Regions from separate parts of the Sphingomonas sp. 4RDLI-65 genome, predicted to be linked through region 1. Evidence: predicted binding sites of a transcription regulator. Region 1 holds the regulator's gene; each other region holds the start of a gene.

The links. Region 1 encodes LexA, which represses DNA repair genes until DNA is damaged. Its sites were predicted from a motif close to GTTCCNCNCTTGTTCT; they were not measured.
Positions count from the first base shown of each region.
Region 2: the regulator LexA is predicted to act here: its motif matches at 2,941-2,956, upstream of rmuC (DNA recombination protein RmuC).
Region 3: the regulator LexA is predicted to act here: its motif matches at 2,140-2,155, upstream of VH567_RS03220 (ATP-dependent helicase).
Region 4: the regulator LexA is predicted to act here: its motif matches at 3,061-3,076, upstream of uvrA (excinuclease ABC subunit UvrA).

Region 1 covers NZ_JBCEBT010000001.1:362,879-368,474, reverse strand. Annotated here, with positions in the region: gene VH567_RS01425 (ComEC/Rec2 family competence protein) at 1-1,217, shown strand, start outside; gene lexA (transcriptional repressor LexA) at 1,817-2,482, opposite strand; gene VH567_RS01415 (molybdopterin molybdotransferase MoeA) at 2,551-3,732, opposite strand; gene VH567_RS01410 (energy transducer TonB) at 4,241-4,975, shown strand; gene moaC (cyclic pyranopterin monophosphate synthase MoaC) at 5,073-5,540, opposite strand; gene trpC (indole-3-glycerol phosphate synthase TrpC) at 5,537-5,596, opposite strand, start outside.
Region 2 covers NZ_JBCEBT010000002.1:487,228-492,823, reverse strand. Annotated here, with positions in the region: gene truA (tRNA pseudouridine(38-40) synthase TruA) at 1-615, opposite strand, end outside; gene fmt (methionyl-tRNA formyltransferase) at 612-1,538, opposite strand; gene recR (recombination mediator RecR) at 1,592-2,188, shown strand; gene def (peptide deformylase) at 2,237-2,761, shown strand; gene rmuC (DNA recombination protein RmuC) at 3,137-4,495, shown strand; gene rplI (50S ribosomal protein L9) at 4,895-5,491, opposite strand; gene rpsR (30S ribosomal protein S18) at 5,503-5,596, opposite strand, start outside.
Region 3 covers NZ_JBCEBT010000001.1:755,580-761,175, reverse strand. Annotated here, with positions in the region: gene VH567_RS03220 (ATP-dependent helicase) at 1-2,127, opposite strand, end outside; gene VH567_RS03215 (UrcA family protein) at 2,345-2,674, shown strand; gene VH567_RS03210 (inorganic phosphate transporter) at 2,935-4,605, shown strand; gene VH567_RS03205 (DUF6628 family protein) at 4,702-5,130, opposite strand; gene VH567_RS03200 (bifunctional folylpolyglutamate synthase/dihydrofolate synthase) at 5,200-5,596, opposite strand, start outside.
Region 4 covers NZ_JBCEBT010000001.1:881,071-886,666, reverse strand. Annotated here, with positions in the region: gene VH567_RS03880 (GGDEF domain-containing protein) at 122-1,309, shown strand; gene VH567_RS03875 (hypothetical protein) at 1,342-1,893, opposite strand; gene VH567_RS03870 (energy transducer TonB) at 1,971-2,867, opposite strand; gene uvrA (excinuclease ABC subunit UvrA) at 3,084-5,596, shown strand, end outside.

The DNA of each region.
Region 1 (5,596 bases):
AGGCAATGACGTTGCGGCTCGTCGCGGCCGGAGCGGCGTGCGTCATGCTCGTGTTGCCGGAATCTGCTGCGGGGCCGAGCTTTCAGCTCTCGTTCGCGGCGATCACCGCGATCATGGCGCTGCACGAGCATCCTGTGATCCGCGCGTTCTTCGGGCCGCATGACGAGGGACGCGGGCGCAAACTCGCGCGCGGCATCGCGTCGCTGCTGCTGACCGGACTGCTGGTCGAATTCGCGCTGATGCCGATCGCGGTGTATCATTTCCACAAGGCGGGGCTGTACGGCGCGTTCGCCAACATCGTTGCGATTCCGCTGACGACATTCGTGGTTATGCCGCTTGAAGCGTTGGCGCTGCTGCTCGATGCGGGCGGTCTTGGCGCGCCGATCTGGTGGCTGGTGCAGCGATCGCTCGATGCGCTGCTGTGGCTCGCGCACATCGTTGCCAGCGCTCCCGGCTCGGTGCGGTCCTTGCCCGCGATGCCGACGGCGGCGTTCGCGCTGATGATCGTCGGGGGGATTTGGATTGCGCTGTGGCGGACGCGGTGGCGACGCCTTGGACTGGTGCCGCTGGCCGTCGGCGCGATCTGGGCACTGACCACGCCGGCGCCGGACGTTCTGGTGACGGGTGACGGTCGCCACGTCGCGGTACGCACCGCCGCCGGGCTGGCGATGCTCCGCGACCGGGCGGGCGACTACACGCGCGACATGCTGGCCGAGAATGGCGGGGTGGACGGCGAGCCGCTCCTGCTCGCGGACCAACCCGATGCCCGGTGCAGCCGTGATCTGTGCGTCACAGATATCGCAGGACGAGGACGGATGTGGCGCATCCTGGCGACCCGCAGCGCCTATATGGTCCCGATTGCTGAACTGGTCGCCGCCTGTAGCAATGCCGACGCCGTCGTCAGCGAACGCGGTCTGCCGAAACGCTGTGTACCGCGGTGGCTGAAACTGGATCGTCGCGTACTACGGCGAACGGGAGGCGTCTCGCTGACCTTGGGGAGCGGGATGGTAGTGACCGTCCTAAACGCAGGCGATCGTCACCCCTGGCGCGATCCCCCTCTCCTCGAACGCTCCACGCACTCGTTAAAGCCGCGACATGGCCCCCCCGTCGGCGTTTCGAGCCGGCCAAGGCCGTCAAAAATAGAAATGTTCACGCGAAGGCGCAAAGGCGCGAAGGTAGTGCGATTCGGGAGACCTCAACACCTTCCTGAACGATAAGCCGACGTCGGTTTATCGGCGGTCCGTGAAAGCCGGTAGGCGCCTATCCAAATACAACATCTTCGCGCCTTTGCGCCTTCGCGTGAGCAAAATCTTCTGTCGTCGCGTGCGATCGTATTGCAAAGAATTGGTTCACGCGGAGACGCGGAGACGCGGGGAAGGTTCTTGTATGACGGGGTGGCTGGGGCTGGCGACTGTCTTGGCTTCCTTCCGAAGACGTTTAGAGGCGCTTCGTGCTCCCGAAGCGAAACACCTCCGCGTCTCCGCGTCTCCGCGCGAACCAATTCTTCGGCAGCGCTGGGGATTGACGGCGAGATGTTCGCGCAGAGGCGCAGAGGCGCGGAGATTGGGCGTTCGAACCGAGTCCGCGCTCATGTGTCGGACCACGGGATGGTCTTCCGGACGCTTGGGGGGCGTGTCGAAAAACTAGCCGTTTTTTCAACACGCCCAGAGAAGCTAGCTTAATTTGCCGAAGAGATCCGGTCGCTGTTGTCGGCAGGAGGAGCGACTTGACCTGGATGCTCGGCTGCCGCTTTTCCTTCGCAATCAAAAACCGAGACCGGCCTGCGTTCACCATGACACAGGCCGGTCTCGGCAGTTTAGTCGTAGCGGCGGAGGATGCCGGAGAGCTTGCCCTGCACGCGGACTTGCGCAGGCGCGTAGCGTTGCGGGTCGTAGGCTCGGTTTGCCGGGTCGAGGCGGACCATGGCGCCTTCGCGGCGGAAGTATTTCAGGGTGGCTTCGCTCTCTTCGATCAGGGCTACGACGATCTCGCCGTCTCGCGCGGTTTCGGTGCGGCGGATCAGGGCGTAGTCGCCGTCGAGGATACCGGCTTCGACCATCGAGTCGCCGGAGACTTCGAGCGCATAGTGTTCGCCGGTGCCGAGGAGTGCGGCGGGGACGGCCAACATCGTGCTGCCTTCGAACGCTTCGATCGGGACGCCGGCGGCGATGCGGCCGTGGAGGGGGATCTCGACGACGTCGTTCGCTGGCTGTGGCGCGGCGGCGGGCTTTACGTTCGATGCCTTTGACGGCGCCTTTTTCTCGGCGCGCTCGGGCATGCGCAGCACTTCGAGTGCGCGTGCGCGGTTCGGCAGGCGGCGGATGAAGTTGCGCTCCTCGAGCGCGCTGATCAGACGGTGGACGCCCGACTTCGACTTGAGGTCGAGTGCGTCCTTCATCTCCTCGAACGACGGCGAGACGCCGGTTTCGTTGAGGCGATCGTTGATGAAGCAGACGAGTTCGTGCTGCTTGCGCGTGAGCATGGCGGTTCTCCGTCCGGAACAGACTGGGAACTTCTATGGAACATAATTAACGCCGTCAAGCATCCGTATCACGCGATTACGAGGATTTCCGCCGATTCGCCGGTCCTCGCGACGGGAGCGTTGCCGGGACGGACGATGAGGCACGTCGAGCGGGCCAGGGTGAGCAGCATCGAGCTGTCCTGGATCGTCGAGGCATAGGCTTTGCCGTCGCGGAGTTCGGCGCGCAGATAGTCGGTGCGGGCGTTGTTGGCGGGGAGGTCTTCGCCGAGCAGCGCGTGGGTCGACTGGGGGAGCGGATCGCGCGCGCCGGCCATGCGCGCCACGACCGGTTTCACGAACAGCGTCGCGGTGACGAACGCGGAGACCGGGTTGCCGGGCAGGCCGAGCACCATCATCTCGCCGATCCGGCCGGCCATCATCGGCTTGCCGGGGCGTAGCGCGATCCGCCAGAAATCGATGGTGCCGCCAGCGGCTTCGATTGCGGGGCGAACGAGGTCGTGGTCGCCGACTGACGCGCCGCCGGTGGTGATGAGCAGGTCGGCCTGAACGCTGGCGAAGGCGTCGCGCAGGATTTCGAGATTGTCTGGGAGGATGCCGAGGTCGATGATGTCGACGGGTATGTCGGTGAGCATTGCCGCCAGCATGATGCCGTTCGATTCGGGCAGTGCGACGCCGTCGGTGGTCGAGCCGGGGGGGACGAGTTCGTCGCCGGTCGCGGCGACGGCGACGCGGACGCGGCGGTTGACAGCGAGGCTGCCGTGGCCGCCGGTTGCGGCGACGGCGATGCGCGCGGGGCTGAGGCGGTCGCCGGCGCCGATCAGGCGGGTGCCGGTGGAGAAATCGAGGCCCTTGCGGCGGGTGTTGCGGCCGAGTGTCGGCGGGCCTTCGCCGGCGAGGATCAGGGTTTCGCCGTCTCGCTCGGCTTCTTCCTGGACCATCACCGTGTCCGCGCCTTCGGGCATTGCTGCGCCGGTGAAGATGCGGGTGGCTTCACCTTGGCCGACCTTGCCGGTGAAGGGGCGGCCGGCGGCGCTTTCGCCGATGACTTTCCAGGGGCCGGGGAGGTCTTCGAAGCGGATCGCGTAGCCGTCCATTGCCGAGAGGTCGGCGGCGGGCTGCGTGCGGCGGGCGAGAATGTCCTCGGCGGCCCAGCGGCCGGCGGCTTCTCGCAACGTCACGGTCTCGTGGCCGACGCGGGGGGCCATGGCGAAGAGGCGGGTCTGGGCTTCGGCGACGGGGACTAGGGTCATACGTTAGGCTCTGTTTTCGGACGATTTTGAAAGGTGAGGTGTGGGAAGTGTAGGCGCTGGACGCGGTTTGGCGGTTGGGTGCTTCGTAAAAGAGAATCGCAGGGTGCGTGGGTATGTTCCGCGCTTTGCCATGGGTTTGGGGTGTAGGACAGGTGTCGTTGGCTTAGCGGGGGCTACGTGCTGGACCGTCAGGGGGCCGTTGGGTCCGTAGACATCGGGCGCTGGTGGCGACCTCTTCCTTGTTCTCCCGCGAAGGCGGGAGGCCAGGCTGGGTCCCCGCCTTCGCGGGGAAACACGGGTTTGGCCGACGTCGCTCGTTATCAGTTTGGCCTTGCCAACTGGGCCCCGGCCTTCGCCGGGGTGGTGTTTCGATTTTGATTTGCCTCGGTCTTTTTCCAGAGTGGCCATCGCGGGCGGCCCGGCAGCTGATCTGGTCCTCCGAATGCTCGGCCAGCGCGGGTTCATCCTTTGCGGGGCTTTGTTTGGGGGAAAGAGACACCAGATCAGCATGATGACACGCAATCAGCCTCGGGCGAGAGACAGGATCGGGGCGGCGGTAGGCGCCGTCCTGCTGCCGGGGTTGCTCGGCTATGCGTTGCTCCATGGGTTGGTGGTACCGATGCCGGCTGCGGTGAGCGATGCGCTGAAGGTGTTCGGGGTGGCGCCGCCGCCACCGCCGCCGCCGGTCGAGAAGGTCAGGCCGCGGCCTTCGCCCAGTCGCAAGCCTCAGGGGGCTGCATCGCCGCCTAACCTGAAGTCGAAGGCGACCGAAGTCGTCGCGCCGCCGCCGGTAGTGCCGATCGTCGTACCGCCGCCGGTTGTGGTCGCGGAGAAGGCTGGGTTGGGCGCGCAGGCGACCGCCGGCGCTTCGGATGTGCGCGGGCCGGGGACCGGGAGTGGCGGGATCGGCAACGGTACCGGCAGCGGCGGGTATGGGGATGGCGACGGCGGTGGGGGCGAGGAGACGCCGCCGCGGTGGCGAAAGGGGCGGTTGCGGGATGCGGACTTTCCGAGCGATGCGCCGGAGACGGGGATTCGGGGGATCGTTTGGGTGCGCTATACCGTCGAGGTCAGCGGGCGCGTGTCGCATTGCCGCGTGACTCGGTCGAGCGGGAGCCGGGTGCTGGACACGCTGACGTGCCGGCTGATCGAGGAGCGGTTTCGGTATGATCCGTCGCTGGATGCGGCGGGGCGGCCGGTGGAGTCTACGATCGTGGAGTACCATGACTGGTCTATGGAATGAGGAGTGAAGTCCCAAGCTGAGCGCGCTTTGCTTGGCTTGCCCTCATCCTTCGCCGCCTTCGGCATCTCTCCCTCTCCCCTTTAGGGAGAGGGTTTTTTTACGCTGTCCAGTTGCCGGATTTGCCGCCTGATTTGGCGCGGACGCGGATGTCGCTGAGGACCATCGTCTTGTCGATCGCCTTCGCCATGTCGTAGATCGTCAGGAGGGTTATGGTGGCGGCGGTGAGCGCCTCCATCTCGACGCCGGTCTTGCCTTCGGTCGAGGCGGTGGCGGTGGCGGTTACGCCGGTTTCGTCGACCACCAGATCGATTTCCACCTTCGTGAGCGGAAGCGGGTGGCAGAGCGGGATCAGGTCGCTGGTGCGCTTGGCGGCCATGATGCCGGCGACGCGCGCGACCGCGAGGACGTCGCCCTTCTTGGCCGTGCCAGCGCCGATCGCGGCGGCGGCTTTGGCGGACATGGTGATGCGGCCGGAGGCGACGGCCTCGCGGGCGGTGACCGCCTTGCCGCCGACGTCGACCATCCTTGCCGCGCCGGCTTCGTCGATGTGGGTGAGGCCGGTCATCCTACGAGCGCTCGGGTAGCCGCTTCGACGTCGTCCTGGCGCATGAGCGCTTCGCC
Region 2 (5,596 bases), on a different contig from region 1:
CGCAAGGCACCCGACCATCGACCGCACCTGATGATGCAGGAACGACCGCGCCGCCGCGTAGACGAACAGACGCTCCCCCTCGCGCACCACCTCGAGCCGATCGAGAGTCCGCACCGGACTATCCGCCTGACAATGCGCCGAGCGAAACGTCGTAAAATCATGCCGCCCGACCAGCGCCCCCGCAGCCTCCGCCATCGCCCCCGCATCCAGTGCCTGAGGCACCTGCCAAGCCAACCCAGCCTCGAACGTCAGCGGCGCGCGCCGGTTGACGATCCGATACTCGTAAGAGCGCCCGACACACGAAAACCTTGCATGCCAATCGTCGTCGACCACCTCGCACGCCAGCACCGACACCGGCGCCGGCTTCACCAACGCATTCAGCCCCTCCATCAACCGAAACGCCGCGAGCGGCTTTTCGATATCGACATGCGCGCGCATCGCCATCCCATGCACCCCCGCATCGGTCCGCCCCGCCGCCTGCACAGAGGCGGTCTCGCCGGTCATCTTCAGCACCGCGGCTTCCAGCGCCGCTTGCACGCTCGGCCCGTGCTTCTGCCGCTGCCAGCCCATGAACGGCCGCCCGTCGAACTCCACCGTCAACGCGAACCGCGTCAAAGCTGCGTCCCCGACGGGATCGCAAACCCACGCAGCAATTCCGTGGCCGAGGTCACCCCGCGTCCCGCCCGCTGTACCAAGGTCGGCCGGATCGCCCCGTCGCCGCACCCGATCGTCAGCTCGGCATTGACCGTCAGCCCCTCGCACCCAAGAAACGTGAACGGCAGTACGTCCGCCGCCAGCACCTTCACCCGCTCGCCGGCATGCTCGAACCACGCCCCCGGCGCCGGGTTCATCGCGCGCACCAGCCGCTCGACCTCGGTCGCCGACCGCTCGAAATCGATCCGCGCCTCTGCCTTCTCGATCTTCGCCGCATAGGTGACGCCCTCCTCGGGCTGCGGCCGGGCAGGGTAGGCGTCGAGATTAGCCAGCACCTCGACCATCAGCCGAGCCCCCATCGCCGACAGCTCGGCGGTTAAGTCTCCCGCCGTCTTACCGACGATCGGCGTCCGCCCCTCGAGCCGGACCGGCCCGGTATCTAGCCCCGCCTCCATCTGCATGATCCCGACCCCGGTTTCGGCATCGCCCGCTAGGATAGCCCGCTGCACCGGCGCCGCCCCGCGCCACCGCGGCAACAGCGACCCATGCACGTTCAGGCACCCGAACCGAGGCGCTTCCAGCACCGCGCGCGGCAGGATCAGGCCATACGCCGCGACCACCGCAACATCCGCGTCCAAGGCGGCAAACGCTTCGCGAGCCTCCAGCCCCACCGGCAAAGACGCCTTGAACGACACCGGCGTCCGCACCTCGATCCCGAGCGCCTCCGCCCGAACCTGCACCGGCGACGGCACCAGCTCGCGCCCACGCCGCCCGCCCGGTCGCGCCGGCTGGCAATACGCCGCCACCACGTCATGCCCCGCCGCGACGAGGGCCTCCAGCACCGGCACTGCGAAGTCCGGCGTTCCCATGAAGATGATCCGCATGGCCCTCTCGAACACGCTGGCGGGGAGCCGCGCAACCCCCTATCTGTTCCGGTATGGCATCCCCCGAGATCGAGGCGCTGACGCAGGCGCTGGCCCGGCTCCCCGGCCTCGGCCCCCGGTCTGCACGTCGCGCCGTGCTGCATCTGCTCAAGAAGCGCGACGCCGCCCTGGGTCCTTTGCGCGAGGCACTGACCGCGGTCGACGAGCGGCTGGAGAACTGCACGACCTGCGGCAACGTCGACACCACCAACCCGTGCGCGATCTGCGCCGACCCCCGCCGCGACCAGCGCGCGCTCTGCGTCGTCGAGGAAGTCGCCGACCTCTGGGCGCTCGACCGCTCCCGCCTGTTCCCCGGCCGCTTCCACGTCCTCGGTGGCCGCCTGTCCGCGCTCGAAGGCATCCGCCCCGAGGATCTCAGCATCGACAGCCTCGTCCGTCGCATCGAAGCCGGCGGCATCGACGAAGTCGTCCTCGCGATGAACGCCACGCTCGAAGGCCAGACCACCGCGCACTACATCGCCGAGCGCATCGAACGCTTCCCCGTCCGCGTCACCCAACTCGCGCACGGCCTCCCGGTCGGCGGCGAACTCGACTATCTCGACGAGGGCACGCTGGCGCAGGCACTAAGAGCCAGAAGGCCAATGGCTTGACGCCCATCGGCTTGACGTGATGCCCACGCGTACCTTAGCGGACGCGCTATGACCGTCATGACCGTTCTCGAAGTCCCCGATCCCCGCCTGCGTCTCGTCGCGCAAGCCGTGGAGACGGTCGACGACTCCATCCGCACGCTCGTCGCCGACATGATCGAGACGATGTACGACTTCAACGGCATCGGCCTCGCCGCGACCCAGGTCGGCGTCCAGAAGCGCGTCCTCGTCATCGATCTCCAGGAGGAGAAGGACGAGGACGACAAGCCGATCAAGAACCCCAAGGCGTACATCAACGCCGAGATCCTGTCGGTCAGCGACGAGATGTCGACGTACAACGAAGGGTGCCTCTCGATCCCGGAGCAGTATGCCGAGGTGGCGCGCCCGGCGCGGTGCCGCGTGAAGTGGCTCGACGAGACCGGTGCGGCGCATGAGGAGGATTTCGACGGGTTGCTGTCGACCTGCATGCAGCATGAGATCGACCACCTCGACGGTGTGCTGTTCATCGACCACATCAGCCGCCTCAAGCGCGACATGGTGCTGAAGAAGCTGGCGAAGCAGCGCAAGCTGGGGTGAGCGAGCTTGGGTGTTGCGATTGTGTAGCCATCCGCGCGCCTAGCAAGTTACCACCCCGGCGAAGGCCGGGGCCCAATTGGGGGACGTCGCCGACTGAGCGCAATCCCTCGTTACTGCGACCTTTCGAATTGGGCCCCGGCCTCCGCCGGGGTGGTGCTATTCCGCGAGGATATGGAGCCGCTCCATCCTAGTTCCCCCGCGAAGGCGGGGGCCCAGGACCACAAGCGCTAGCGCCCGTAACCCTGGACTCCCGCCTCCGCGGGAGAACGATATTCTGATTGTCCTGCATCAATCGTTCAACGTATGTTCTCACCATGACGTATCGAACCCCACCTCAAATGCCCATGATCCGTGCGCTCGCTTCGGTGACGGCGCATGGCTGAGTTCGCCATTATCGCCGTCCTAGCCCTAGCTGCCGGCATCCTCCTAGGCTGGCTCCTGGCCTCCCGCCGAGCCGCCACCCTAGCCAGCGAACTCGCCGTCGCGCAGACCAAGGTCGCCGACGTCGACCTCATCCGCACCACCCGCGACGCAGTCGAACGCGAACGCAACGAAGCGCAGCGAGACCTTGCTCGTCTCCAGGCTCAGAGCGAAGAACGCCAGGCCGCGCACTTGGTCACGCTCCGCCAGCTCAAGGACGCCAACGACGCGATGACCGCGCAGTTCGGTGCCGCCGCCGCCAAGGCGCTCGAGGTCGCGCAGGCGCAGTTCCTCGAACGCGCCGACGCGCGCTTCCGCCAGTCGGAGGAATCCGCCGGCCTCAACCTCAAGTCGATGCTCCAGCCTGTCAGCGACCGCCTGCAACGCTACGAAGAAGGCGTCGCCAAGGTCGAAGCAGAGCGCCGCGACGCGTTCGGCGACCTCAAGGGCCAGATCGAACAGATGCGCCTGGGTCAGGAAAAGGTCTCGACCGAAGCCGCCAAGCTCGTCAATTCCTTGCGCAACGCCCCGAAATCGCGCGGCCGCTGGGGCGAGCAGCAGCTCAAGAACGTCCTCGAAACGTGCGGCCTCAGCGAACACACCGACTTCCAGACCGAAGTCAGCGTCGCGGTAGGTGACGACGGCGCCCGCCTCCGCCCCGACGCGATTGTCAAAGTACCAGGCGGCCGGAGCCTTGTTATCGATGCCAAAGTTTCGCTGAATGCTTATCAAGATGCGTTCGGCGCGGTTGACGAGGCAGAGCGGGAGATCGGATTGCGGTCACATGCCGCGTCTATGCGCGCTCACGTAAACAGTCTCGGACAGAAGGCGTATTGGAACCAGTTTGCTGATGCGCCAGACTACGTCGTCATGTTCGTGCCCGGCGAGCATTTTCTATCTGCTGCGTTAGAATATGATCCAACGCTTTGGGATTATGCGTTCGATCAGCGAGTATTGTTATCAACGCCGACCAATCTGATCGCCATAGCTCGTACTGTGGAGGCTGTTTGGCGTCAGGAAAAAATGGCTAAGCAAGCTCAGCAGATCGGGATGCTTGGCAAGGAAATGTACGAGCGCCTTGCCAAGGTCGCAGACGACCTGCGGAAGGTTGGCGTCGGCCTCAACAGCGCGGTGAAGAACTTCAACGGCTTCACCAACTCGTTCAACGGCCGCTTGATGGTAACCGGCCGGAAGTTCCGCGACCTGAACATTGAGACCGGCGCGCGTGATCTAGAAGATGTGTCGTCGGTAGACGCGCTAGCGCTAGGCGAGGGGCCAGCGCTGATCGAGAAGCCGGAAATCGTCGAAAGCTGACATTGCTTCCACACCACCCCGGCGAAGGCCGGGCCCAATTGGGAGCGGCGTCAACTAAGCGCAGGACGTCGTCACTACGACCTTGCCAATTGGGCCCCGGCATCCGCCGGGGTGGTGGTGCAGGGTGGCTTCCTCCGCACCGAAAACCGATCGGTACAAAATTCGTTCACCTCCCGGAAACCTTTCCCGACCCCGCGCATTAACCCGGCAACATCTCCAAAGAGTCAGCCGGTCATGAAAACCCTAGTCCCCGTCCTCTGCGCCCTGATCCCCTTCGCCGCCATGATCGGCGCCTGCGTCACCTGCCCCTAATAACCGTCGCGCAGACACAAAAGAAAAGGCCCGCCCGGATCACTCCGGGCGGGCCTTTCTATGCAAGCCAAGAAGGAAGCGAAGGGATCAACCCTGCGCTTCTTCCTCCTGGTCGCGCGGAGCTTCGGCGGTCGCGCCTGGCTCTGCGTTCGGATCGTAATCCTCGACGAAGCCAGCCTCGTCGCGCTCGAACATCGACGACATCACGTCGACGCCCGAAGCCTGCATCTCGGCCTCTTCAGGCGAGCGAGCGACGTTGACCTTGACGGCCACCGACACTTCAGGGTGCAGCGATACCTTGACGGTGTAGACACCGATCGCCTTGATCGGCTTGTCGAGCACGATCGCCGACTTGCCGACCTTGTGACCGTCGGCCACCAGCGCATCGACCAGATCGCGAACCGCGACCGAACCGTAGAGCTGACCGGTGTTCGACGCCTGACGGATCAGGGTCACGGTCGCGTCGTTGAAGGTCTTCGCTTCGGTCTCGGCATCGCTGCGACGCGATGCGTTGTCCGATTCGATCTTCGCACGGTTCGACTCGAACACCTTGCGGTTGGCTTCGTTCGAACGAAGCGCCTTCTTGTTGGGAAGCAGGAAGTTACGCGCGTAACCGTCCTTGACCTTCACCACGTCGCCGATAGCACCAAGCTTTTCGACGCGCTCAAGCAGAATGACGTCCATGTGGGCGCTCCTTACTTAACGATGTAGGGCAGCAAGCCCAGATGACGCGCACGCTTGATGGCTTGAGCCAGTTCGCGCTGCTTCTTTGCGGCCACCGAAGTGATA
Region 3 (5,596 bases), 390 kb from region 1:
GTTGCCGAGGCTGATCGCGCTGGACCGGCTTTCTACGACGCGGGCGGGTTTTGTGGAGAAGGTGCTGCCGGTGCCTGACGCACGCTGCCAGCCGGGACCGCGGCCGGTGCCGCGGGCGACGTCGGCGAACGGATCGGCGCGGTCGGACCAGTTGGCTTGCCACAGGCTCGCACCGCCGGACATCGTGGTTTCCGTGTCGATGTGTTCGGCGGGGAGTTCGGCAACGAAGCGTGAGGGGATCGACGAGTTCCACTGGCCGTAAATGCGGCGGTTGGCGGCGTGGATGATGACCGCGAGACGCCGTGCGCGCGTGATCGCGACATAGGCGAGGCGGCGTTCTTCCTCGAGGCTCTTCACGCCACCTTCGTCGAGCGAGCGCTGCGACGGGAACAGGCCTTCCTCCCAGCCGACTAGGAACACCGTGTCGTATTCGAGGCCCTTCGCCGCGTGGATGGTCATGATCGTGACCTGCGGATCCTGCGCGCCGCCCTCGTTGTCCATCACCAGCGAGACGTGTTCGAGGAACGCGCCGAGCGAATCATATTCCTCCATCGCGCGGACGAGTTCGCTGAGATTTTCGAGCCGGCCGGTCGCCTCGACCGACTTCTCGGCCTGGTACATCGCGGTGTAGCCACTCTCGTCGAGCAATTGGCGGGCGAGTTCGGCGTGCGGCAGGCTAGTCGCCATGTCGCGCCAGCGGGCGATGTCGCCGACCAGCCGACCGAGCGACTTCTTCGCAGCCCCGGTCAGTTCGTCGGTGTCGAGGATGCGTGCGGCGGCGGTGGTCAGCGGTGTGCCGGTGGCGCGTGCGAGCTGGTGGATGCGTGCGACCGCCTTGTCCCCCAGGCCGCGCTTGGGGACGTTGACGATGCGTTCGAAGGCGAGGTCGTCCGCGGGCTGGTTGACCACGCGGAGGTACGCCAGCGCGTCGCGGATTTCGGCGCGTTCGTAGAAGCGGAAGCCGCCGACGATCTTGTACGGCATGCCGATCGCGATGAAGCGGTCCTCGAACTCGCGCGTCTGGTGCTGCGCGCGGACCAGGATCGCGACCTCGTCCAAGGACTTGCCCGAGCGGCGGACGATGTCGATCTCCTCGCCGACGCGGCGCGCTTCCTCGGGGCCGTCCCAGACGCCGATGACTTTCACCTTCTCGCCGACATCGCGCTCGGTCCACAACTGCTTGCCGAGCCGCCCGCCATTGTTGGCGATCACGCCCGACGCCGCGCCGAGGATGTGCGGCGTGCTGCGGTAATTCTGCTCCAGCCGGATGACCTTCGCCCCCGGAAAGTCGCGCTCGAACTTCAGGATGTTCTCGACCTGCGCGCCGCGCCACGAATAGATCGACTGGTCGTCGTCACCGACGCAGGCGATGTTCTTGCGCTCCTGCGCGAGCAGCCGCAGCCAGAGATATTGCGACGAGTTGGTGTCCTGATACTCATCGACCATGATATATTTGAAGCGCTGCTGATACTGCGCGAGCACGTCGCGGTGCGTCTTCAGGATCACGAGCATGTGCAGCAGCAGGTCGCCGAAATCGCAGGCGTTGAGCGCGATCAGCCGCGTCTGGTACTGCTGGTACAGTTCGCCGCCGCGGCCGTTGGCGTAGCGTTCGGACTCGCCCGCATCGATGTCGGCGGGGACTAGGCCCTTGTTCTTCCACTGGTCGATCAGCCCGGCGAGGCTGCGCGTCGGGAAGCGCTTCTCGTCGATGTCGGCGGCGAGGATCAGCTGTTTCAGCAACCGCAACTGATCGTCGGTATCGAGGATCGTGAAATTCGATTGCAGCCCGACCAGTTCGGCGTGACGTCGCAGCATCTTGGCGGCGATCGCGTGGAAGGTGCCGAGCCACGGCATGCCCTCGACCGCATCGCCGACCAGACGACCGACGCGCTCGCGCATCTCGCGCGCGGCCTTGTTGGTGAAGGTGACGCTCAGGATCTCCGACGGCCACGCCTTCTTCGTGAAGATCAGGTGCGCGAGCCGCGCGGTCAACGCCGCGGTTTTGCCGGTGCCCGCGCCGGCGATGATCAGGACCGGGCCGTCGGTGGTCAGCACGGCCTCACGCTGCGGCGGATTAAGGCCGCGGAGATAGGGGGGCTCGGCTTGCGGCGCGGACGTTTGGGCGATCTGGTTCACCGGTGAACAGGTAGGGAACGGTGGCCGGTGGGGCAACCTTTGAAACGTCGCCGAACCGTCGCGTGGGCGTCATGAAGCGCGTCTAGGGGATGCGCAGCGACGAGGTTCGTCGTCGGAGATACCGCACCCAGAACGGTATCCCGTCGCGCAGGCGCCGTCGCCCGCGGGCCATCGCCTGCGGACCGCAGGACCAACGAGGACCATCATCATGAAGCTTTTCATCAGCGTCGCTTCGGCGGCGATCGTCGGCGCGTGTCTGTTTTCGACGGGCGCATCGGCCAGTTCCGTTCGCGAGCCGGTATCGATGCGCGTATCGCGCGCCGGGCTCGACCTGACCAGCGACACGGGGCGGACTGCGTTCCAGCGCCGGCTGCGATCGGCGATCGCCGACGCGTGCCAGCCGCACTCGTCCGGTCTCGATGCGTTCGCCGATGCGCATCGGTGCCGTATGGAAATGACGGCGGATGCTGGCGTGAAGATGGCGGCGTTGCTCGGGCGTAGCGGGACTGAGCTCGCCAGCATCGATGTGGCGCGTTGAATTGCCGCGCGCGGGCTGACTGAAATCCAAGGATGCCGGCCGAACGATCCTCCCCCGCAAGGGGGAGGTGGCTGGCGTTTGCCAGACGGAGGGGGAGGAAGGGGTAACCTCTGTGACGTGTCCTCCCCCTCCGTCGCCTTTGGCGCCACCTCCCCCTGGCGGGGGAGGATACAAGGTACCCTACGTCTCAAATCAGGCCCGACCAGCGCTTGATCTGCATCTGTCATAAGATTGTCATCGTAAGGGCCGACTGCACCTCCATGGCTACTTCCACCTTTGCTCTCGACGCGACGCCGGCTGATTCGGCTCCCTCGGCGTCGGTGCCGCGCACCGGTCCCAAGCTCGACCATGCGCTCCATCCGGCGGGGCGGTGGATCTTCCTCGCGGTACTGATCGGCGGGCTTGCCTATGCCGGGTTCAGCATCGCGTTCGACACCGCGCAGGTCGGCGAGAGCCTGGCGGGCGGGGCGTTCGCGTTCCTCGCGCTCGCGCTGTTGATCGCGCTCGGGTTCGAGTTCGTGAACGGGTTCCACGATACCGCCAACGCAGTCGCCACGGTCATCTACACGCACTCGATGCCCGCGCCGCTCGCGGTCGTCTGGTCGGGGTTCTTCAACTTTCTCGGCGTGATGCTGTCATCGGGCGCGGTGGCGTATTCGATCGTCACGCTGCTGCCGGTCGACCTGATCCTCAACGTCGGCAGCGTCGGCGGGTTCGCGATGATCTTCGCGCTGCTGCTCGCGGCGATCGTGTGGAACCTCGCGACGTGGGCGGTCGGGCTGCCCAATTCGTCGAGCCATGCGCTGATCGGCTCGATCCTCGGCGTCGGCCTCGCCAACCAGCTCATCAGCGGCGGCGGGGCGGACGGGACCTCGGGCGTCGACATGGCGCAGGTCTGGAAAGTCCTCTCCGCGCTCGCGTTCAGTCCGGTCGTCGGCTTCGTCGGCGCGCTGTTACTCCTGCTGGTGATGAAGCGCTTCCTCCGCGACAAGGCGCTGTACGAGGCGCCCGAGGGCCAGACGCCGCCACCACGCGGGATCCGGGCGCTGCTGATCGGCACCTGCACCGCGGTCAGCTTCGCGCATGGCAGCAACGACGGGCAGAAGGGCATGGGGCTGATCATGCTCATCCTGATCGGCTGCGCGCCAACCGCCTATGCGCTCAACCGGACGATGCCCGAGAGCGCGACGCCTGCCTTCGTCCAGGCGGCGCAGGCGGCGTCGGCGGCCTATCTCGCGCATGCCAACGGCGCGCCCGCCACGGTCGGCGCGGCGCGCACGACGGTGACGCAGGCGCTGAAATCGAAGCGGGTCGCGGATCCGGTCGTATACGGTGCGCTGGCGACGCTGTCGGACGACGTGTCGAGCCGGATCGCGGGCTATGGCTCGCTCGGCAAGGTGCCGGCGGCAGCGACGCCGAACCTGCGCAACGACATGTACCTCGTGCTCGATACGACCAAGCTGATCGCCGCCGACAAGGCCGCGCAGGGCCGGTTTACCGCGCAGGAAATCACGACGCTGAAGGACTATGGCGGCAAGCTCGAACAGGGCACGCGGTACATCCCGACCTGGGTTAAGGTGACCGTCGCGCTTGCGCTGGGTTTGGGCACGATGGTCGGATGGAAGCGGATCGTCGTCACGGTCGGCGAGCGGATCGGCAAGACGCACCTGACCTATGGCATGGGCGCGTCCGCGGAACTCGTCGCGGCGTCGACGATCCTGCTGGCGGTGAATTTCGGCATGCCGGTGTCGACCACGCATATCCTGTCGTCGGGTGTCGCTGGCGCGAGCGTCGCCAACGGGGCGGGGTTGCAGCGGCGTACGGTGATGAACATGGCGCTGGCGTGGGTGATGACGCTGCCGGTGGCGATGCTGTTGTCCGGCGGGCTGTATTGGCTGTTGCTGACGGCGGCGCATTCGCTGGGGTATTGAGCGAGGGCTGTCTGTCGCCGAGGATGCCAGCCCCGGCCCTCCGCGATCGCGGTTGGCCTGGAGGCTGCTGCCGGTCCGATCCGATGACTGGGCGGATCAGGCGGTAACGGGACGTCCTTCGTCGGCGAACGCGGCGGCCACCGCGGCGGCGCTTGCCAGCACGCCATCGACGCGGCGCACCCCGAGCAGGTCGGCCATCAGCAACCGCGCCGCATCGGGCGCGATCTCGACCCGCGCGATGATCGTCAGCATCGCCGCCTCGGCCGGCGTCATCCGCGCGCAACAGCATGGCGCGATCGCGATCGTCCCCGACGATGTGCCCGCAAGGTCGGCCATCAGCGCGCGCAGGAGCACCAGCGGCCGCCGGAAGCCCTGGCCGAATGCGGTCAGCAGCGTATGCGCGGCGCGTGCGTCGGCGAGGCCGTTCGCGCCCATTCGCCGCATCGCAAACAATACGATCCGCGCATTCTCGCACTCGGGCAGCGCATGCGGGAGGACGGCGGTAGCGGTTCGAACATCGGTCATTCACACGACTCCGTGGTGGTCGCCCACAACGTCGCCGGTTAGTTATTGATAGTCAATAGCAATAAGAGATCAGTCGGGCAGTTGGTCGTTCCCGACGAGCGCTTCACCCGCAATGTAGAGCGAGCCCGCGATCAGGACGACGCCCGGACCATGGTCGGCTGCCAGATCAAGCGCTTGCGGGATGCTCGCCGCGGTCCGCCCCGCAATGTCGTACCGCGCTGCGATCCCGACCAGCGCGTCTGGCGCATAATGCGCATGGCCCTCGACGGGGATCGCGATCACCCGGGCCAGCGATGGCGACAGGATCCTTAGCACCGCGTTTGCATCCTTGTTGGCGAGCATGCCCATGACCAGCGTCACCGGCCGGCCTTGCGCGATCCGGCGCAGCGCCTGTGCGACCGGCTGGGCGGCATTGGGATTGTGCGCGCCGTCGAGCCAGAGTTCGCTGCCCGCGGGCAGTCGTGCG
Region 4 (5,596 bases), 520 kb from region 1:
ACGGGTAAGAGCATGGATGATGGGGGAATATGATGGATGACCGCGGGAGTGCGATACCCACAACGAATCCTTAGCAAAGCTCGACTACTCGATCGCATAACGAACCAACAAGAAGGTCCCCGTGGCGCTCGATCTTACTACCCTCTACGTCGTCGCGGGCCTCGGCATGCTGGTCGCCGGACTGGTGCACCTCATCCCGGTCGCGACCGGCCGGTTCGGACGCTGGGCGACCTGGTGGGGCAGCGGTCACCTGATCGTCGGCTTGACCGCGCTCGTTGCGGTCCTGAACGATCGCATCGGCTTTGGCTGGGCCCCCAATATCGGCAATCCGCTGGCGGTGATGGGCTATGCGGTGATCACCGGCGCCGTGATGAAGTTCGACCGCCCCGACGCGCGGTTGACCCGGCTGCTGGCGATCGCCGCGGTCGTTGCGGCACCCTTGATGGTCTGCGGGGACGCCGCGCATTTCCATCTCCGCGTCACCTATCTCAGCGTCGTCCGTGCCGCCTTCGACATCGCCGTCGTGACCGTCGCGGTCCGCCTGGCCTGCCGCGAGGGGTTACAGACCGGCTGGATCATCGCGACGTTGTTTGCGATCACCGTTCCCCTGTTTCTCGGCCGCGCCTGGCTCGCCTATGACGATCGTATCGGCTCCCGCCTCATCGGCATGCAGGACAATCTCGGCGCGTGGCTCGCGGCAGGCCAGATCGCCTTCATCATCTTCCGCGCCTTCTCGCTGCTGATCCTCCAGGCGGAGCGTGGCCAGAACGCACTGCGCGACCAGATGGAGCGCGACTGGCTCACCGGCGCCCTCAACCGCGCCGGTTTCGACCGTATCGCCGCCGCACTCGCATACCGGGCGGCCGCACACCGGACGCCTGCGAGGCGCATCTCGGTGATGATGCTCGACGTCGACCGCTTCAAGGCACTCAACGATTCCCACGGTCACGCCGCCGGAGACGCCGCTCTGCGTACGCTCGCCGACATCGCGCATGCCGCGATCGGCAAGCAGGGGCACCTCGTCCGCTGGGGCGGCGACGAGTTCGTCTGCCTGCTGCCCGACCTGGCCATCGATCGGGCGCGCATGATCGGTACCGACATCGCCGGCCGGTTCGCTGACGCCATGGCAGCACAGGCCACCGCCGACGCGGCACCAGGCGTCAGCATCGGCGTCGTCGAAGGCGACATCGCCGGCGGCGCAGGCGATACCGGCGGAATCACCGACCTCATCGCCCGCGCCGATCACGCGATGTATATTGCGAAAGGCGACCGTCGCCGCACGCCAGTGGCCTTGTTCAAGGCAGCCTGACGGTCCCCGCGTCTACCGAGCCGCCTCGCGCGTCAGGACGCAGATGGATCCTTCTTGGGCGCAGCGCCGGTCGGCTTACCGAACCCGGCGAACAACCGTTCGAGCCCGACGGTTACCGAATCCAGCACCTTTGCCATTTCCGGGGGCAATGCAGGCGCATCGCTGCGGGGTGGTTCCGGCTTGTCTCCGGCAAACGGACCCGTCGAGCCGCGCGACGGCTGCGCGTCCGCGTCGGACTTCGGGGAAGCGACTGAGTCCGCCGGCGGCGGCGGGGCGGAAGGCGGGGCAGGGGGCGTCGGGTTAGGCCGTGCCGCCGTGGGCTTGGAGTCATGCTTAGAGATCGCACCGGCCGCCGCCATCAGTCCCGCCGCGATCATCTGACGACCGACCGGCGTGCCCATCTGGCGCGCGATCGCCGCGGCAATGCCCGCTAGCGGAGCGGTACCACCATGTTTGGAGCCCCCGGCATGCCCTTCGTCATGTCCGCAACCATGCTCGCCGCCATGTTTACCCGCAGCCTGCTCGTGCGCCTTGCGCTCCCGCTTGTCCTTCTTCTTGCCCATGTCGCCCTCGTGCTGATCCATCTGGTGTGTACGATAAAGATAATACACCAAAGCGGCAGCGCAACCCCGGCTAGTGGGGGGGCAGGGCTAGACCATGATCACTTGCCGCCGGACCATGTCCCCGGCAGCCGCCACGTGACCTTGCGCGTGCTGTGGCTGATCATCGGCTTGCCGTCGAAGCCAAGCGCCGGCGTGTATCGCGCGCGCGCGATGATCGCCCGGCAGGCCGCCTTGTCGAGTTCCACCTCGCCGCTCGTCACCACGGTGCGGCAATCGGCGGCGCGCCCGTCGAGGCCGATCGTCCAGAGGATCGTCGACGTCCCTTGCGCGCCCTTGCTGACCACGGTCATCGGATAGTCGTCGGTCGCAATCCAGTTTCCCTGGGATCCTGTCGCCTTGGCGGACTGGGCGATCCGCGAACGCTCGGTCGGATCGATACCCCATAGCTTGACCGTCGCATCGTTGCATTTGGCCAACGCCTCGAACGCCGCCTTCGCATTGGGCATCACGAATGCCCATCCGGGCATCTTCTCCGGCGAGACCCGCAGCACCGCAGCGGCTGGCCGCGTTCCAGCTGGCCCCGTCGTCCCTGGCCCCGTCTCGCTCGGTCCCCGGTCGCTTGGTAACGTCTCGAACAGCGCGATGTCGACGGGCATGCGCGTCATCCTTTTGCCCGTCGCCTGCGTCGGATAACTTTCGTATCGGCTCTCGTCGGATCGCTCTCCGGTCGCGCCGCCCGTGACGGCGATCCGGGCCTGTCCCAGCCGCATCGTCGCGTTTCGATCGTTGACGTAAACCATCAGTTCGAGCGTGGACCCCAGCGGCAGCTGGCGAAGCGCCAGCACCGTCTCCGCCTTGCCGGTGCCGTATGTCCGCCCGAGCGTGCAGGCCGTATCGCCGTAATCGACGTTCCACCGGCCCGAGGGCGTCATCGGCGCGGTCGAGGCAGGCTCGGCGATCGCGGCGGCGGCAGTCAGCGCCAACATCAGCGGCATCGGTCGAATCCCCTCATCATGCTCCCCTGACGTTCAGGTCAGCCCGCCGGTTGTCGCCAATCCGTCTCGGCGTTTCAAGCGGTGTTACAGTCCGTTGCGCCATCGCACGCGATCGATCTCGCGCGATTGATCGCACCGGATGAACTGGCACCCGGCCTCATGCATTCCTATCTCTCCCACTAGTCTCCCGATCAGAACAGAAGTAGAACCAGCCTCATGCTGACCAAGATTTCCGTACGCGGCGCGCGCGAGCACAACCTCAAGGACGTCGACATCGACATCCCCCGCGACACGCTGACGGTGATCACCGGGCTGTCCGGCTCGGGCAAATCGAGCCTAGCCTTCGACACGATCTACGCCGAGGGCCAGCGCCGCTACGTCGAGTCGCTCAGCGCCTATGCCCGCCAGTTCCTCGAACTGATGCAGAAGCCCGACGTCGACCATATCGAGGGCCTGTCGCCCGCGATCTCGATCGAGCAGAAGACCACGAGCCGCAACCCGCGCTCGACCGTCGCCACCGTCACCGAGATCTACGATTACATGCGCCTCCTCTGGGCGCGCGTCGGCATCCCGTACTCGCCCGCCACCGGCGAACCCATTGCGGCGCAGACCGTCAGCCAGATGGTCGACCGCGTCATGGCGCTCCCCGAAGGCACGCGCCTGTACCTGCTCGCCCCGGTAGTCCGCGGCCGCAAGGGTGAGTACCGCAAGGAACTCGCCGAGTGGCAGAAGGCCGGCTTCGCGCGCGTCCGCATCGACGGCGAGATCCACGACATCGACGAAGCCCCCGCGCTCGACAAGAAGTACAAGCACGACATCGAAGTCGTCGTCGACCGCTTGGTGGTAGGCGGCGAGATCGCCACGCGCCTCGCGGAAAGCTTCGAAACCGCGCTGAAACTCGCCGACGGCCTCGCCTATGTCGACCCCGCCGACCCGGTCGAACCGCACACGCCGAAATCGGAAATCCTCGGCAACAACGCCCCCGACGGCCGCATCGTGTTCAGCGAAAAATTCGCCTGCCCGGTCAGCGGCTTCACCATCTCCGAGATCGAGCCACGCCTGTTCTCGTTCAACGCCCCCCAGGGCGCATGCCCGGCCTGCGACGGCCTTGGCGAGAAACTGCTGTTCGACGAAGACCTCGTCGTCCCCAACCACATGCTCAGCATCAAGAAGGGCGCGGTCGTCCCCTGGGCGAAATCCAACCCTCCGAGCCCGTATTACATGCAGGTCCTCGGCAGCCTCGCACGCGAATTCAAGTTCGACATCGAGACGCCGTGGTCCGACCTCCCGCCGGAGGTCCAGAGCACCATCCTGCACGGCTCGAAGGGCAAGCCCGTCACGCTCACCTTCATCGACGGCAAGAAGAAGTACGACGTCTCCAAGCCATTCGAAGGCGTCATCGGCAACCTCAACCGCCGCATGCTCCAGACCGACTCCGCCTGGATGCGCGAGGAACTGAGCAAGTACCAGTCCGCCGCCCCCTGCGAAGTCTGCGGCGGCGCGCGCCTGAAACCCGAAGCGCTCGCGGTCAAGATCGCGATGAAGGACATCTCCTACGCCACGCATCTCTCCGTGGTCGACGCGCTCCAGTTCTTTACCGACATGCCGCAGCACCTCGGCGACCAGCAGAACGCGATCGCCGAACGCATCCTGAAAGAGATCGTCGAACGCCTCGGCTTCCTCAACAACGTCGGCCTCGACTATCTCAACCTCGACCGCACCAGCGGCACGCTGAGCGGCGGCGAAAGCCAGCGCATCCGCCTCGCGTCGCAGATCGGCAGCGGCCTGTCCGGCGTGCTCTACGTCCTCGACGAGCCTTCGATCGGCCTGCACCAGCGCGACAACGACATGCTCCTCAAGACGCTCCGCCGTCTGCGCGATCTCGGTAACACCGTGCTCGTCGTCGAGCATGACGAGGATGCGATCCGCACCGCCGACTACATCATCGACATGGGCCCGGGCGCCGGCGTCCGCGGCGGCCAGGTCGTCGCGCAGGGTACGCTGAAGCAGATCCTCAAGTCGAAGGGCAGCATTACCGCCGACTATCTCAACGGCACGCGCGAAGTCCCCGTGCCCGCGACGCGGCGCAAGGGCAACGGCAAGAAGCTCACCGTCCACAACGCCGTCGCCAACAACCTGCGCGGCGTCACCGCCAGCCTCCCCCTCGGCACCTTCACCTGCATCACCGGCGTCTCCGGCTCGGGCAAGTCGAGCTTCACGATCGACACGCTCTACGCCGCCGCCGCACGCGAGCTGAACGGCGCGCGCATCGTCCAGGGCAAGCACGACAAGATCACCGGCCTCCAGTATCTCGACAAGGTCATTGACATTGACCAGTCGCCGATCGGCCGCACCCCGCGCAGCAACCCCGCCACCTACACCGGCAGCTTCACGCAGATCCGCGACTGGTTCGCCGGCCTGCCGGAATCGCAGGCGCGCGGCTACAAGCCCGGCCGCTTCAGCTTCAACGTCAAGGGCGGCCGCTGCGAGGCGTGCCAGGGCGACGGCGTGCTCAAGATCGAGATGCACTTCCTCCCCGACGTCTACGTCACCTGCGACGTCTGCCACGGCGCGCGCTACAACCGCGAGACGCTCGAGGTGAAGTTCAAGGGCCATTCGATCGCCGACGTGCTCGACATGACGGTCGAGGACGCCGCCGAGTTCTTCAAGGCGGTCCCCCCGATCCGCGACAAGATGGCGATGCTGGTCGAGGTCGGCCTCGGCTACGT